Regions from separate parts of the Pantoea sp. R13S299 genome, predicted to be linked through region 1. Evidence: riboswitches for the same ligand, from Rfam matches in the RefSeq annotation. Region 1 holds a riboswitch; each other region holds the start of a gene.
The links. A riboswitch is a leader RNA that binds a small molecule or an ion and turns the genes downstream of it on or off. The one in region 1 is predicted to bind thiamine pyrophosphate.
Positions count from the first base shown of each region.

Region 2: another riboswitch for thiamine pyrophosphate. It lies ahead of thiM (hydroxyethylthiazole kinase); the one in region 1 lies ahead of thiC (phosphomethylpyrimidine synthase ThiC).
Region 3: another riboswitch for thiamine pyrophosphate. It lies ahead of ACN1CO_RS15680 (FAD-dependent oxidoreductase); the one in region 1 lies ahead of thiC (phosphomethylpyrimidine synthase ThiC).
Region 4: another riboswitch for thiamine pyrophosphate. It lies ahead of thiB (thiamine ABC transporter substrate binding subunit); the one in region 1 lies ahead of thiC (phosphomethylpyrimidine synthase ThiC).

Region 1 covers NZ_JBLYEF010000008.1:6,357-10,540, reverse strand. The annotation lists gene thiC (phosphomethylpyrimidine synthase ThiC) at 1-1,808, opposite strand, end outside; TPP riboswitch at 1,896-1,996, opposite strand; gene rsd (sigma D regulator) at 2,147-2,653, opposite strand; gene nudC (NAD(+) diphosphatase) at 2,743-3,513, shown strand; gene hemE (uroporphyrinogen decarboxylase) at 3,554-4,184, shown strand, end outside.
Region 2 covers NZ_JBLYEF010000001.1:1,819,263-1,823,446, forward strand. The annotation lists gene ACN1CO_RS08775 (GntR family transcriptional regulator) at 1-644, shown strand, start outside; gene thiD (bifunctional hydroxymethylpyrimidine kinase/phosphomethylpyrimidine kinase) at 697-1,497, opposite strand; gene thiM (hydroxyethylthiazole kinase) at 1,494-2,282, opposite strand; TPP riboswitch at 2,317-2,413, opposite strand; gene ACN1CO_RS08790 (PAAR domain-containing protein) at 2,974-3,444, shown strand; gene ACN1CO_RS08795 (PAAR domain-containing protein) at 3,444-4,184, shown strand, end outside.
Region 3 covers NZ_JBLYEF010000003.1:279,736-283,919, reverse strand. The annotation lists gene ACN1CO_RS15695 (alkene reductase) at 1-427, shown strand, start outside; gene ACN1CO_RS15690 (ArsR/SmtB family transcription factor) at 444-758, shown strand; gene ACN1CO_RS15685 (cysteine hydrolase family protein) at 1,005-1,550, shown strand; TPP riboswitch at 1,614-1,733, shown strand; gene ACN1CO_RS15680 (FAD-dependent oxidoreductase) at 1,865-2,809, shown strand; gene thiS (sulfur carrier protein ThiS) at 2,793-2,990, shown strand; gene ACN1CO_RS15670 (thiazole synthase) at 2,993-3,748, shown strand; gene ACN1CO_RS15665 (HesA/MoeB/ThiF family protein) at 3,758-4,184, shown strand, end outside.
Region 4 covers NZ_JBLYEF010000002.1:432,015-436,198, reverse strand. The annotation lists gene sgrR (HTH-type transcriptional regulator SgrR) at 1-1,403, shown strand, start outside; TPP riboswitch at 1,439-1,541, shown strand; gene thiB (thiamine ABC transporter substrate binding subunit) at 1,588-2,574, shown strand; gene thiP (thiamine/thiamine pyrophosphate ABC transporter permease ThiP) at 2,550-4,157, shown strand; gene thiQ (thiamine ABC transporter ATP-binding protein ThiQ) at 4,144-4,184, shown strand, end outside.

The DNA.
Region 1 (4,184 bases):
GCAGCAAACTCGCGCACCTCCTGGGATATTTTCATCGAGCAGAATTTAGGGCCGCACATCGAGCAGAAATGGGCCACCTTGCCCGACTCCTGCGGCAGGGTTTCATCATGCATCTCCCGCGCCGTATGGGGATCCAGCGCCAGATTAAACTGATCTTCCCAGCGGAATTCAAAGCGTGCTTTGGACATGGCGTTATCACGGATCTGCGCACCGGGATGGCCTTTGGCCAGATCGGCGGCATGCGCCGCGATTTTGTAGGTGATCAATCCCTGCTTCACATCCTCTTTGTTGGGCAGACCCAGATGCTCTTTGGGTGTGACGTAACACAGCATGGCGCAACCAAACCAGCCAATCATGGCGGCACCAATGCCTGAGGTGAAATGGTCATAACCGGGAGCGATGTCGGTGGTCAGCGGGCCAAGCGTGTAGAAGGGGGCTTCATCGCACAGGTCGAGCTGTTCAGTCATATTGCGGCGGATCATATGCATTGGCACGTGGCCCGGACCTTCAATCATCACCTGAACATCATATTCCCAGGCAATACGGGTCAGCTCACCCAGGGTACGCAGTTCGGCAAACTGCGCCTCGTCATTAGCATCCTGAATCGAACCCGGACGCAGGCCATCGCCCAGCGACAGAGAGACATCGTAAGCGGCGCAGATTTCACAGATCTCGCGGAAGTGCTGATAGAGGAAGCTCTCCTGATGATGCGACAGGCACCATTTCGCCATGATCGATCCACCCCGCGAAACAATGCCGGTCAGACGTTTCGCCGTCATCGGGACATAACGCAGCAGAACGCCCGCGTGAATAGTGAAGTAATCGACGCCCTGTTCCGCCTGCTCAAGCAGCGTGTCCCGGAATATTTCCCAGTTCAGCGCCTCAGCCACGCCATTCACTTTTTCCAGCGCCTGATAGATCGGCACGGTCCCGATGGGTACCGGGCTGTTTCGCAAAATCCATTCGCGCGTTTCATGAATATAACGGCCGGTCGAGAGATCCATCACCGTGTCGGCACCCCAGCGTGTCGACCAGACCAGCTTTTCCACTTCTTCCTCGATGGAGGAGGTCACCGCCGAGTTACCGATGTTGGCGTTGACCTTCACCAGGAAGTTGCGGCCAATGATCATCGGCTCTGATTCCGGGTGATTGATATTGGCAGGAATGATGGCGCGTCCGGCCGCCACCTCCTGACGCACAAACTCGGGTGTGATGCTGGCTGGCAGATGCGCGCCAAAACTGTGGCCCGGATGCTGTTGCAGCAGCACCTTACTGCGGATTCGCTCACGGCCCATGTTTTCCCGCAGGGCGATAAACTCCATCTCCGGGGTAATGATCCCCTGGCGGGCATAGTGCAGTTGCGTGACGCGGCGGCCTGCGCGGGCGCGGCGCGGTGTGGGAAGATGATCGAAGCGCAGATGATCCAGCCCCTCGTCAGCCAGCCGCTGTTGCGTATAGCCCGAGCTATTCTGTTCGAGAAACTCGCTGTCGTCGCGTTCAGCAATCCAGCGAGCGCGCAGCTTTTCCAGGCCGCGATGCACATCGATCTGTGCCGCGGGATCGCCATAGGCACCCGCCGTGTCATAGACCGGCACCGCTTCATTTTGCTCATAGAGAGGCTGTTCTTTGCTGCCGCCAATGTGGGTCGGGCTTAGGGTGATTTCGCGCATGGGCACGCGAATATCTTCCCGGCTGCCGGTAATCCAGATGCGACGGGACTGGGGAAAGGCACTGCCGCTTTGCAGGGAATCGATAAATTCCTGCGCCTGGGCACGCTGTTCACGACGGGTCATTTTTGGTTCAGACATAGCAATCTTCCAGTTAAGGGGGAACGATGCTTGTCCGGAGTTCGGAAGGAGTAACCGTATAAACAGCACAGGCGTGCCGGCATACAGAGAAGATTTACTCTTGTTCCCTTCGCAGGTTCTAACCTGATCAGGTTCCGCGGATCCCGAATTAACGGTCTCAGCCCAACTGGGCACTCCGACAAGAAGCTGTTTTCACATTGAGTTCTGATAACAGACTCAGGCGTAAAAACCTTAGTTTTCAAAGCAAAAAAAAAAGGTTCTTTGGAGAGCACTCCTCAGAACCTGTTCAGCATAAAAGGGCTACGGGATAATCTCAACCCTTTTGCCAGCGATGACTATCACGCCGGACGGGCGATATGGCTGTCATTCGCCACCTGCGGGGGGACAAGCTTGTTATCCCATGCCAGCTGAATCAGCTTATCTTCCAGTGTAAAGCGTGCTTCCAGCACTTCGCCCACTTCGGATAGCGCCTGCTGGAAGGTCATACAGTTTTCGTCGTCAATCGCCTGCTGCAGGTGACCGTCATACAGTTGCATCAGACGCTCAGTATTGGCTTCCAGCGGGGGATAGATCTGCGCAGCAGCAATCATCGGGCTATCGCCACTCATTTCACTGATGACGCGCTCATAGATACTGAAGTGACCCGCAGAAAGATAATCGACCAGGCCGTGACAAAAGTTGTCCAGCGCCTGCTCATCCAGACGCGTCAGCGCCTCTTTATTTGGTTTAAGACCGACCAGGTGATAATAGGTCACCAGTAGCTGACGACGGGCTTCAAGCCACGAATCGACCAGTTCATTACTGCCACCTACGCGTTCAGCCAGGACGTCTAACTGGTTAAGCATATCTAACTCCATGTGAGTTATAGTTGTTTATCTACACACTTAACATCAGGGCTTCAGCGTGCGATTTGACGCTAAGGATGACGAAATAAATGCAATGCGAAATCTCAAGCGTAGACGCTGGATGGTGGATTGTCAGCCATGAACAGAAACTTTGGTTGCCACAAGGTGATTTACCCCGCGGAAACGCCGAAAAATTTGGTTTGACTGGCAGTAAGGCCCGTACCATTGGTGAGTGGCAGGGTGAAAAAGTCTGGCTGATTTGTGAGCCGCGCGCCTCCGATATGTTCTCAGTCCGGCAGTTGATCGATCAGGATGTGGAGCTGTTTCAGCTGGTGGGTCGCGGTGTGCAGCTGGCGGAATTCTACCGTTCTCATCGCTGGTGCGGCTATTGCGGCCATGAGATGCACCACAGCAAACATGAATTTGCCTGTCTCTGCAGCCATTGCCGTGAGCGTTACTATCCGCAGATTGCGCCCTGCATCATTGTGGCTATCCGTCGCGGCGATGAAATCCTGCTGGCGAATCATGCCCGCCATCGCAATAAGGTCTACACCGTGCTGGCGGGTTTTGTCGAAGTGGGCGAGACGCTGGAGCAGGCCGTGGCTCGCGAAGTGATGGAAGAGAGCAATATCCGCGTTAAAAACGTCCGTTACGTGACCTCCCAGCCGTGGCCCTTCCCGCAGTCGCTGATGACAGCGTTCATGGCGGAGTATGACAGCGGCGATCTGCAACATGACGGCAAAGAGCTGCTGGATGCGGCCTGGTTCCGTTTTGATGACCTGCCGCTGCTGCCACCGCCAGGCACCGTGGCGCGCCGTCTGATTGAAGATACCGTCGCCCTGTGCCGTGCCGAAGTGTAGAAGTGCTACACTACACGCCTGTTATTGAGAGAGTGTTGAGATGAGTGAACTGAAGAACGATCGTTATTTACGTGCCCTGTTACGTCAGCCGGTTGATGTCACGCCGGTATGGATGATGCGACAAGCCGGGCGCTATTTGCCGGAATACAAAGCGACACGCGCCCAGGCGGGTGATTTTATGTCGCTGTGTAAAAACGCCGAGCTGGCCTGTGAAGTCACCCTTCAGCCGCTGCGCCGTTATCCGCTGGATGCCGCCATCCTCTTCAGTGACATCCTGACCATTCCGGATGCGATGGGACTGGGTCTCTACTTTGAGACCGGCGAAGGCCCGCGCTTCTCTAACCCTGTGACCTGTCGCGCTGACGTTGAGCGTTTACCGGTGCCCGATCCAGAAATGGAGCTGGGCTATGTGATGAATGCGGTCCGCACCATCCGTAAGAATTTGAACGGCGATCTGCCGCTGATTGGCTTCTCTGGCAGTCCGTGGACGCTGGCCACCTACATGGTGGAAGGCGGTAGCAGCAAGGCGTTTACCAAAATCAAAAAAATGATGTATGCCGATCCCGCTACGCTACACGCGATGCTGGATAAGCTGGCCGACAGCGTGATCCTCTATCTCAACGCTCAGATCCGTGCCGGTGCGCAGTCCGTGATGATATTTGATACCTGGG
Region 2 (4,184 bases), on a different contig from region 1:
AGCAGATTTACCGTTATCTGCGCAAAGATATCGTCACCTGCGCAATTCAGCCGGGTTCGCTGCTCTCTGAAAAAGAGGTGTCCGCGCGCTTCAACGTCTCACGCCAGCCTGTGCGCGAAGCGTTCATCAAGCTGGCCGAAGCCGGACTGGTACAGGTATTACCGCAGCGCGGCACCTTCGTGCGCAAAATTTCCGCTAAGCGGGTGGCGGATGGTCGCTTTATCCGGGAGGCGGTGGAAGTGTCAGTGGTGCGTCGCGCAGCGATGGAGATTGACGATCCAGCCCTGATGGCGCTGGAACATAATCTGCAGCTGCAGCGCATGGCGGCTGAGCGGCATGACAGCCAGGGCTTTCTGACACTGGATGATGAGTTTCATCGCCTGATCGCTGAAAGCATTGACTGCAAGCTGGCCTGGGAGACGGTGGAGAACATTAAAGCCGCCATGGACCGGGTGCGGTTCCTGACGCTGAGTGAAGTCTCTCCGCCGGAAAAAGTGATTGAGCAGCATGAAGAGATTTATGCCGCGCTGAAGGCTCACGATGCGGATGCCGCCGAAGCGGCGATGCGTCGTCACCTGCAGGAGATGATCTTCTCGATCACCCCGATTGCCGAACGTAACAGCGCCTGGTTTGAAGCACCCTGAACCTGAAACCGCCCGCATTGCCTGATTAACAGGCCAATTCGGGCCTTCGCCGTTACCACCACTGATGAAAATGGTGAACCGGCCCGATACCCTTCCCGACCTCCAGTGAGTCCGCCTGTAATAGCGCCTGCTGTAACCAGTTTTTGGCTTCCCTAATCGTCGCTGCCCAGTCAGCATGGCGCGGACGCAACGCGGCTAAAGCAGCCGACAGTGTGCAGCCAGTACCATGCGTATGACGGGTATTCACGCGCGGCGTACTGAATCGTTGCTCTGCGGAGCGCGTAATCAGCCAGTCGGGGCTTTCCGCCGCCGCCAGGTGACCACCTTTCATCAGCACGGCCTGACAGCCCAGGGCCAGCAAGGCCCGTCCCTGCTCGCGCATCTCCGCCTCATCTTTGGCAATAGCGCAATTCAGCAACGCCGCCGCTTCCGGCAGATTAGGCGTAATCAGCGAGACCTGTGGCAATAACAGTTCACGTACGCTGGCCACGGCGTCTGGCGAGAGCAGCGCATCGCCACTTTTCGCAACCATGACCGTATCCAGCACCACAAAGGGGATCTCAGCGCGTTTCAGCCGGGACGCCACCTGCTCCACGATGGCCGTTTCTGAGAGCATGCCAATTTTTGCGCTGTCGATGCGTACGTCATCCAGCACCGAATCGAGCTGTGCGGCCACAAAGTCCGGTTCAATGCGATAAACCGACTGCACGCCCTGCGTGTTTTGTGCCACCAGCGCGGTAATGACGCTGGTGCCATAGGCTCCCAGAGCCGAAAAGGTTTTCAGATCGGCCTGGATACCGGCACCACCGCTGGGATCGGTCCCGGCAATCGTCAGAGCGTTAATCCGCTTCATAATTTCCCCTCCAGCGTCCAGAGTGCATCGATAAACTCGGTGGCAAAGCTGCCTGGCCCGGACGCCTGCGCCGCTGCCTTTTCCCCCGCCATGGCCATGACCTGGCAGGCAGCAGCGACGTTCATCAGCCGATCTCCAGGCAGACTGCTGAAGCCCGCGACCACGGCAGAGAGCGCACAGCCGGTCCCGACCACCCGCGTCATTAACGGACTTCCACCGCTTATGGCGAGGATTCGCTGACCATCGGTGGCGTAGTCCACTTCACCGGTAACGATTACCAGCGTGTTCCAGGTCCCGGCGAGCAGTTGTGCCGCATCAAGTGCCGCATCGGCCTGATGCAGGGTATCGACACCGCGCCCGCCGCTGGCCTGCTGCGCCAGCGCCAGAATCTCTGAGGCATTTCCCCGGATCACCGCCGGTTGCTGACTTAACAACTGCTGGCAGAAGTCACTGCGCAGTGTCAGCGCACCAACGGCAACCGGATCGAGCGTCCAGGGTTTGCCCGCCTCACGGGCGGCAGTGACGGCAACCTGCATCGCCTGCTGGCGCTCGCGGGTTAAGGTGCCCACGTTAATCAACAGCGCATCCGCAAAGCGGCTGAACTCTGCGGCTTCCTCAGCATCAATCACCATCGCCGGTGAGGCATTGAGTGCCAGCAACACATTGGCGGTGAAGTTCTGGACCACGTCATTAGTCATGCAGTGCACCAGCGGTGACTGACGGCGGAAAGTGTGCAGGATGGGCGCGAAATGCGCGGCAGAAAGGTGTTGAGATTGATGTGTCATCGTAGCTCCCAACCGGCGAACAAGAAGGCGAATGCGGTCAGGCATCAGACTTCCCTACGCTGGCATTATCCAGTTCAGGTAATACGGGTATTTCTCAGCCTTCACAAAGAAGGGCACCCCGAGTCGTTTAGATTGAATCACTATATTTTTTGCCAGATTAGGAGATGTTGCTTACTGATGCAAGCCGACCCTTCAAGCTATCGCTTGTTCACCGTGAAAATAGGTATCCCCCCTTTTTGACCTCAACCCCAGAGAATAAAAAAGGAGCAGATATTACTTTGAGGTTTAAACCGCCTTTACAGGCAACGCCCGGTGAATGAAAAGCTACCCAAACAGATCCGCGACTAGCATAAAGCAAAGAACGGGATCTATAACCTCACAGGTGCAGCCCGAAACGTCATTAACAAACTACTTGAGGGTAAGCCTCCCTTAATAAACTTATTAACGTTCACGGGATCCTCGAAGCTCCGAGCTTTCACTATTAGCACCTGATAGTTAGACATTGCCGACGTAAAAACCGGAAGTGCCCAAAATGCGTGTTTGATAGTTCAAGCAATCATACAAAGCATCGCTCTATCCACTAACTTTCAATTACGAAACGCAGTTTCACTAGGTCAAATTCTTGTTGCTCATGTAGCCATTGCTTGTAAAATGACCATCGTGATTATTTCCATAACAAGTAAAGGGACTTATGAAGCAATACACTAACGAGATAACGCATGAACTCAGGGAATCCTCTTTACAACAACTCTACGACGAAGATTTTATAGCAAGCTGTGACAGCAATATACGCAAAGAGTTTGAAGATTTTAACAAACAAGTTAGCCGCCCACTAATCTACATTTTTCGATTCGCTGTAGCAGGAAGCCTTACCCTTAACGGCGGAGTGCTCCGCAATGCTTCGGGAAGCAGTACAGCTGGCGGTTATAAAATGGCACGAGTTGGAGATAAAGCTGTTTACGCTGACGGCAGTGAAGCAACTATTATTTCAGGTGCATGTGAAGCACGTATTATGCAGGGTGCATCTGCGGCACTCGTTGGAAGTATGCTTGATAATGGCGATGAAATAATCTCAACACCACAATCCGGCAGCAGACTAATCTTCCGAGAAGGTGACACATTGCCGAAAGGATTGTTAACCATGCCAGGGAGTAAGCACTAATGGCAGCTAAAGGTTACTTTCTGTTCAGAGGTGATAAGACTGGTTGCGGCGGCAGAATCCTCGAAGGTTGTACCGATCACCAGTTTTTCGATAAAGACATGGCGTGTGAAGGTCATAAAGTTACCTGTGGCAAACATCCAGGCCATTACCGTATTTGCGGCGGGCTTAATGACGATGACATACATGGTAAAAGGATTGCCGGAACTCTGGACAGTTATAGCTCCTGCCCCTGCAAATCGAAGTTCGTTCCTTCAAATTGGGATGATTATTACGAACTGGGTGGAGAACCAACAGTAACGCACACCGATCTATCTCACCTCGTCAAGATGCCTGTACTACCAGGGCCGATTGAGTCAGAGCCGGAACAACACGCCCAGGTAGCGAAAAAGAAAACAGGTATCGACGCAGGTTTTGCCGTTCTCCCCTATGCAGGGACTACAGAAGCGTGGCAACGTCTGCTATTCACCGAAAACCCACCGGCAGGAGCCAAAGAGCTATTCGCTACGCTGAACGGTGCAGACGAAAGATACAAAGCCGGTTCTATTATGCTTCTGGTTGATCCTGATAAGCAGGACGACGAACAGATCGCCCACATGAAAGCCGCGAAAGCGCAAGTCGATGCAGCATTGGCCCCATTGACGCATGAGGAAGCTAACTTACTGCACAAACATTACGCTACCATAGCAAATTTCACCAACTACGCTGATAATGGAATTGGCCTTGCTGCTGATCCTGTTGGA
Region 3 (4,184 bases), on a different contig from region 1:
CGTCCGGTTTGCGCCGCTGTTTTCGAGTACCGACGAAGAGCGCGTCTATCTCGGTCTGGTTGAAAGCGATCCCCACGCGACCTACATCCGTGCCGCGCAACTGCTGAATGAGCTGGAAGTTGGCTATCTCTCGATTGCCGAAGCGGACTGGGATAATAGCCCGGATATGCCAGAGAGTTTTCGCGTCGCACTGCGCGAAACATTCCGATCTCCGATCATCTATTCGGGACGTTACACGGCTGAAAAAGCGCAGCATGTGCTGAAAAAAGGCTGGGGCGATCTGTTTGGTTTTGGCCGTTCGTTTATTGCCAATCCCGACCTGCCTGCGCGCATTCAATCAGGTTATCCGCTGAATGAGGTCGATAATGCCTCCCTGTATGGCGGCACTGAGAAAGGCTATACTGACTATCCTGTTTTTCAATCCTGATACTCTGTGAGGCGGCATGTCCCCCGAAAATGCCCTGAAGTTACTGTCCAATCCAACCCGGGTGGCAGTGCTGAAGTGGCTTAAAAATCCTGAAGAAGCGTTTGCGGGCTATACCCAGCTCTATCCCTTCGATCAGTACGGCGTTTGTGCCAGCCTCATACAGGACAAGGCGGGCTTATCACAGCCCGCCACGTCGTTATGCCTGAAAGCGCTTCACAGTGCCGGGCTGGTCGAAGCCAGCAAAGTCGGGAAATGGACCTATTATCGCCGCGCCGAACCGCGTATTCGGGAAATCACCGACGCGGTGACGCAATCACTTCAGGCGCTTTAAAAGCGTCAGCGTTCAGGGTAATGTAGATTTCAGTCCCCTTGTTCCAGGTGTGACGCCTTACGAATTGATCAACTCAGGATCAGAAAATGTTTATGTCAGTTCTGTCTTTCACAACCGTCACCACCACCGTGCTCAGCGGCGGCGTGGGCGACTCTGTGACTGGCACCTGACACAACAGATTCCCTCTCCCCGCCGAACCGGACGGGGACCTGCTCTCCGTTCTTAAAAACTGAATGGAGCCAGGTCATGATGACATCTGAAAGTGCACTTTTAATCATCGATATGCAGCAGGGCCTTTTTCATGGTCCAGCGGCGCCTTTTGCCGCAGACAACATTCTGTCGAATATCACTCTGCTCATCACCAAAGCACGGCAGTCTGACGTGCCCCTCTTTTTTGCACGCCATATTGGCCCCGATGATTCCCCTTTCAACGAGCAAAGCCCGCTGACCCACCTGATACCGGAACTGCAGGTTAACCCGCAGTCAGATGTCGTCTTTACAAAAAGATATCCCAGCTGTTTCAGAGAGACCGGCCTGCAACTTCAGCTTAAGCAAAGAGGCGTGAAACAACTGGTGATAGCCGGGATGAAAACCGAGTTCTGTGTTGATACCACCTGTCGCGCCGCACCGGAGCTGGGTTTTAAGGTCGTGCTGATTTCCGATGCGCATACCACCGTCGATAATCCGCACCTCTCTGCGGAAAAGATTATTGGTCATCACAATCAGACGCTGGCAGGACCCTTTGTGACGCTGGCAACCGCCGCTGACTGGCCGTCCGGTTCTGCCCGTTAATCCCGCTATTCGGGTTTTGCACCCTGCACGCGGCTTGACGAAGCTGCCCGCTTAACTTACAACTAAACCCGTCAGGGGAGTCTCGCCAGAGAGACTGAGAGGCTAATAGCGCATTGCGCGGCTTAGCGACCCTTAGAACCTGACCCAGTTGATACTGGCGTAGGAAGACGGGTATCGCATCAGATACTTGCCGCAGGGGCGCGATCGCGACGTCTCTGCTTTTCCCCTCCGTATCACGGGTCTTCGTTAACTGATAACGAGGCCACAGTGAAATATCTCATCCTGAATCTCTCTCTTCCTCGCCGGTGGATACCATGAGCCGCTGGTCGGTGCTTGGCAGCGGCGTGGCCGGGCTATGTGTCGCCACACTGCTTGTGGAGCGGGGAGAAACTGTCGAAATCATTACGCAGCCGGACTGTCGTGCCGCCTCACACTGGGCGGGCGGCATGCTCGCGCCCTGGTGCGAAGCGGAAAGCGCGCCGCCGCAGGTGATCGAATGGGGCCAGCACGCGGCGGGCTGGTGGGCGCAACGCGTGGATGGCGTGGAACAGCAGGGCACGCTGGTGGTGGCGCCACCGCGTGACAGCCGCGAACTGACGCGCTTCGCCAGCATGACGCAGCAGCATCAGTGGGTCGCGCCCGGAGAGATTGAACCGGCGCTGGAAAACCGCTTTGCCCGCGGCCTGTTTTTCGCGGCGGAGGCGCATCTCGATCCCCGCCGCGCGATGCAGCAACTGCGCGACAAGCTGCAGCAGGCTGGCGTGTCCCTTCACAGTGGAAAACCCAGCGGCAAAATCATCGACTGCCGTGGCATCCACGCCACGGATGAGCAGCCCACGCTGCGCGCCGTGCGAGGCGAAATGCTGATCCTGCAATCACCTGACGTTCAGCTTTCCCGTCCCGTCCGGCTGCTGCATCCACGCTTTCCCTGCTATCTGGTGCCGCGTGCAGGCGGGCACTTCATGCTGGGTGCCACCATGGTCGAAAGCCATGACAGCAGTCCGATCAGCGCCAGGGCGATGATGGAGCTGCTCAGTGCCGCTTATAGCCTGCATCCGGCGCTGGCCGAAGCGCGCATTGTGGAGAGCGGCACCGGTCTGCGTCCCGCCTACCGACAGAACCTGCCGGAAGTCCGCTATGAAAATGGCCGTTTCTCGCTAAACGGGCTTTACCGTCACGGCTTTTTGCTGGCGCCGATCATGGCTGAAAAACTCATGCTGCAACTCACACAGGAGATGACTCATGCGAGTTCAACTTAATGGACGCACGATTGAAACCGATGCTGGCACGCTGGCAGAGCTTATGACGGAGCAGCAGATTGACCCGCGCACCGTCGCCACAGCACTGAACGGCGAGTTTGTGCCACGCAGCCGTTATGCCAGCCAGATGCTTGAGGCGGGCAGCCAGCTGGAAATCCTGTCACCGATGCAGGGAGGTTAACCATGTTCTATCAATTCACTCCGCAATCCCGCTTTCTGCTCGGCACCGCCGGTTATCCGTCACCGGACATCCTGCATCAGGCGATCGACGCGTCAGGCGCAGAAATTATTACCGTCAGCCTGCGTCGGGAAGGCAGTGAAGGCGGAGCCTTCCGCACGCTGCTGCAACAGCTCAACAAACGTATTCTGCCGAACACCGCAGGCTGCCACACGGTGAAAGAGGCGGTGACGACGGCGCAGATGGCGCGTGAACTGTTCGATACGCCTTGGATCAAGCTGGAAGTCATTGGTCATGCCGACACGCTGCAACCCGATCCCTTTGCGCTGGTGGAAGCCGCGCGGATCCTCTGCGCTGACGGCTTCCAGGTCTTTCCCTACACCACCGAAGATCTGATTGTCGGCGAGAAACTGCTGGAAGCGGGCTGTGAAGTGCTGATGCCCTGGGGCGCGCCGATAGGTTCCGGTCAGGGGCTGCGCAATATCGAAGGGCTGCGCACGATGCGTGCGTGGTTTAAAGATGTGCCGCTGATAATTGATGCGGGCATCGGATCGCCGGGCCAGGCGGCGCAGGCAATGGAGATGGGTTTCGACGGCGTGCTGCTCAACACGGCGGTGGCAAAAGCGCGCGATCCGGTGCGGATGGCCGGGGCTTTTGCCGCCGCGATTCACGGCGGGCACGAGGCGTTTCAGGCGGGATTAATGGAGCAGCGCGACATGGCGTCAGCTTCCACGCCCATTTTTGGTCTGGCACAGTTTTAAGGAGCGGCAATGGAGCGTTATCAGCGACAGACCATGTTGCCGGAGATTGGCGAAGCGGGGCAGCAGCGGCTGAGCGGGGCACGTGTGCTGGTAGTGGGCGCGGGCGGCCTTAGTGCGACGCTGCTGCCGTTACTGGCAGGCGCGGGCGTCGGGTTTATTCGACTTTACGATGGCGATCGGGTCGAGCTGCACAACCTCCACCGGCAGACGCTTTTTGGCATCGACGATGTAGGGCAGTCAAAAGCAATCTGCGCTCAGCGCGCGCTGGCGCAAAGAAATTCTGACTGCCACGTTGAGGCGCATTCACACTCGCTTAGCGCCAGTCAGCTGCCGCAGGCGCTGGAGGGAATCGATCTGGTGGTGGATGCGGCGGATAACTTCGCCATCACTTATCAGCTATCAGACGCCTGTTATCCGCGCGGCCTGCCGCTGATCT
Region 4 (4,184 bases), on a different contig from region 1:
AGGATCGCATCGATCAACTGGTCCAGCTGGTAGGTGATAAAAACCAGGTGCGTCAGATGATCAGCGCGCATCTGGGGCGCAGTTTCCGGCAGGGCAAGCATATCCTGCGGGTGCTCTACTATCGTCCGCTGCTCAATCTTCTGCCCGGCTCGGCGCTGCGGCGCTCGGAAACCCACATTGCGCGACAGATTTTCAACGGTCTGACGCGGATAAATGAGGAAAACGGGGAAATCGAACCCGATATTGCGCACCACTGGCAGCAGACGTCCCCGCTTCACTGGCGCTTCTTCCTGCGTCCGGCGATTCGCTTCCATCACGGCAGAGAACTGGAGATGGAGGATGTGCTGGCGACGCTGGAGCGTCAGCGCCCGCATCCGCTTTTTTCCCATATTGCGCAGATCGACTCGCCCGCCCCCTGGACGCTGGATATCCGTTTAAGCCAGCCTGACGAGGGATTGCCCTGGCTGCTGGGCAGCGTCAGTGCGATGATCCTGCCGCGCGAATGGCCCACGCTGCACGACTTTGCCCGCCAGCCCGTTGGCACCGGTCCTTACCGGGTGATCCGCAATCAGGAGAGCCAGCTGAAGATCGAAGCGTTTGATGACTACTTCGGTTTTCGCGCGCTGATTGATGATGTCTCTATCTGGGTACTGCCCGACATCAGCGATGAGCTGGTCTATGCCGGCGTCCGTCTGCAGGGCGACAGCGCCGATGAAGTTCAGGAGGAGAGCCGCCTTGAAGAGGGTTGCTACTATCTGCTGTTTGACCAGCGTTCAGAGCAGGGCCGCAACGAGGCAGTGCGACGCTGGGTCAGCTACCTGTTTAACCCCATCGCCCTGCTCAATCACGCCGGTGTCGGCTATCAGCGCTACTGGTTTCCGGCGTATGGTCTGCTGCCACGCTGGCATCACCGGCGCGACCTGACGCCCGTGGAAAAACCGCCCGGCTTAACGCATCTGACGCTGACCTGGTACAGCCAGCACGTGGAGCATGAAGGCATCGCTAATGCGCTGCGTCCGCTGCTGGCAGAGCATGGCGTCACGCTGGAGACCCGTGAGATCAGCTACGAAAGCTGGTATCAGGGCGACGCGGAAAGTGACATCTGGCTGGGCAGCGTGAACTTCACCCTGCCGCTTAATTACTCGCTGTTTGCGCAGCTTTATGAGATCCCACTGCTGCATCACTGCCTGCCGATCGACTGGCATGGCGATGCGGCCCGCTGGCGCGAGAAAACGCTGCCGCTGGCTGAATGGAGTAAACAGCTGGTCGAAGAAGCTGGTCTGCATCCGTTGTTTCATCACTGGCTGCTGCTTGAAGGACAGCGCAGCATGCGCGGCGTCCGGATGAATACGCTGGGCTGGTTTGATTTTAAATCGGCCTGGTTCGCGCCACCGGCGTTGTGACGCTTTCGCCCCGGCGCTGAAATGACTAGAATGTGACGTTCTCAACGGGGTGCGGCTTGCCACAAGCAAGCAGCTGAGAAATACCCGTCGAACCTGATTCGGTTAATACCGACGTAGGGATTTGAGAGGCCTCTGTGCTCAGATCCTTTGCGACTCATCCCCTATACTCCTGAAGGAGCGCAAAGTGTTAAACAAAGTTCTGCCGGTGCTGCTGTTACTCTCCGCCCCCGTTCTGGCGGCCAAGCCGGTTCTCACGGTCTACACCTACGACTCCTTCTCCGCTGACTGGGGTCCTGGCCCGGCGGTAAAAAAAGCCTTTGAAGCCCAGTGCAACTGCGAGCTGAAATTCGTCACGCTGGAAGATGGTGTCTCGCTGCTGAACCGCGTCCGCATGGAAGGCAAAAACAGTAAAGCGGACGTGGTGCTGGGACTGGATAACAATCTGGTGCAGGCGGCGCAGAAAACCGGCTTGTTTGCTGAAAGTCAGGTCGATACCTCAAAATTAAAACTGCCCGACGGCTGGCATAACACCACCTTCGTGCCGTTCGATTACGGTTACTTCGCCTTTGTCTATGACAAAACCCGCCTGAAAAATCCACCAAAAAGCCTGAAAGAGCTGGTCGACAGTCCGGAGAAGTGGCGGGTGATCTATGAAGATCCCCGTACCAGCACTCCCGGATTAGGTCTGCTGCTGTGGATGCAGAAGGTCTATGGCGATCAGGCTCCACAGGCGTGGCAAAAGCTGGCGCAGAAAACCGTGACGGTCACCAAAGGCTGGAGTGAAGCCTATGGTCTGTTCCTCAAGGGTGAAGGCGATCTGGTGCTGAGCTACACCACCTCTCCGGCTTACCACATCATCGAAGAGAAGAAAGAGAACTACGCCGCGGCGCCATTTGCAGAGGGTCACTATCTGCAGGTCGAAGTTGCCGCGCAGTTAGCCAGCAGCAAACAGCCAGCACTGGCACAGCAGTTCATGAAGTTTATGGTCTCGCCTGACTTCCAGCGCACTATCCCCACCGGCAACTGGATGTACCCGGTGATCGACACGCCGCTGCCTGCCGGTTTCGCGGCGCTTAACGTGCCTTCTACTGCTCTGCAGTTCTCGCCGGAAGAGGTTGCCAGCCAGCGTTCGGGCTGGATAAGCCAGTGGCAACGCGCCGTCAGCCGCTGATGCCGCGCTGGCTGATTCCCGGTTCCCTCGCCACGGTGTTGTTGACCATCGTGGCGTTTCTGGCCTTTGGCGCACTCTGGAGTGCCGCGCCGGACACGGACCTGCGCGGCGTGCTGCAGGATGACTACCTGCATCACGTTATCATGTTTTCTTTCGGTCAGGCGCTGCTCTCCGCCCTGCTGTCGCTGCTGCCTGCTATACCGCTGGCGCGGGCGCTCTATCGACGCCGTTTTCCTGGTCGTCTGCTGCTTCTGCGCCTGTGCGCCATGACGCTGGTGCTGCCGGTGCTGGTCGCGGTGTTCGGTCTGCTGACCGTCTATGGTCGAGTCGGCTGGCTGGCGCAGTTGTGCCAGCTGGCAGGGTTGAATTATCACTTCTCCCCCTATGGTCTGTCAGGCATCTTGCTGGCGCACGTCTTCTTTAACCTGCCGCTGGCGACCCGCCTGATGCTGCAGGCGCTGGAGAGCATCCCAGCAGAACAGCGTCAGCTAGCGGCACAGCTTGACCTGCGTGGCTGGCATCATTTCCGTCTGCTGGAGTGGCCGTGGCTGCGGCGTCAGCTGCTGCCGACCGGTGCGCTGATCTTTATGCTCTGTTTCGCCAGCTTTGCCACTGTACTGTCGCTGGGCGGCGGTCCGCAGGCTACCACCATCGAGCTGGCGATATTCCAGGCGCTGAGTTATGACTACGATCCCGGACGTGCAGCGCTGCTGGCGCTGATCCAGCTCGGCTGCTGTCTGACGCTGGTGCTGCTCAGCCAGCGCTTCAGTAAAGCGATTCCTGCCGGAAGCAGCCAGCTGAACGGCTGGCGTGATCCGCAGGATTCGCGCGGAGCACAGCTGATGGATGCACTGCTGATCCTGCTGGCGCTGATTCTGCTGCTGCCCCCGCTGGCGGCGGTCATCGTCGATGGTCTGCACGGCGGACTGCGTGGCGCGCTGGCGCAGCCTGACCTCTGGCAGGCCACCTTTACCTCATTGCGCATCGCCCTCGGTGCCGGCCTGATCTGTGTGGTGCTGACCATGATGCTGCTGTGGAGCAGTCGCGAGCTGCGTCTGCGTCAGCGTCCGATTGCGGCACAGTTGATCGACACCAGCGGCATGCTGATTCTGGCGATGCCAGGCATCGTGCTCGCCACCGGTTTTTTCCTGCTGTTCAACGCAACCATCGGCCTGCCCGATTCGGCTGAGGGGCTGGTGATCTTTACCAATGCGCTGATCGCCATTCCCTATGCGCTGAAAGTGCTGGAAAACCCGATGCGGGATGTCGCCGAGCGCTACGGCAGACTCTGCGATTCACTGGATATCCACGGCTGGAACCGGCTGCGGCTGATAGAACTGCGGGCGCTGAAACGTCCGCTGGCCCAGGCGCTGGCCTTTGCCTGCGTGCTGTCGATTGGTGATTTCGGCGTGGTGGCGCTGTTTGGCAGTGCCGACTTCCGCACACTGCCGTTCTACCTTTATCAGCAGATTGGTGCCTATCGTGGCGCAGATGGCGCGGTCACCGCCCTGCTGTTGCTGCTGCTCTGCTTATTGCTGTTCACGCTAATGGAAAAATTACCAGGCCGCCATGCTGACTCTTGATAACCTCACATACCTTTATCAGCATCT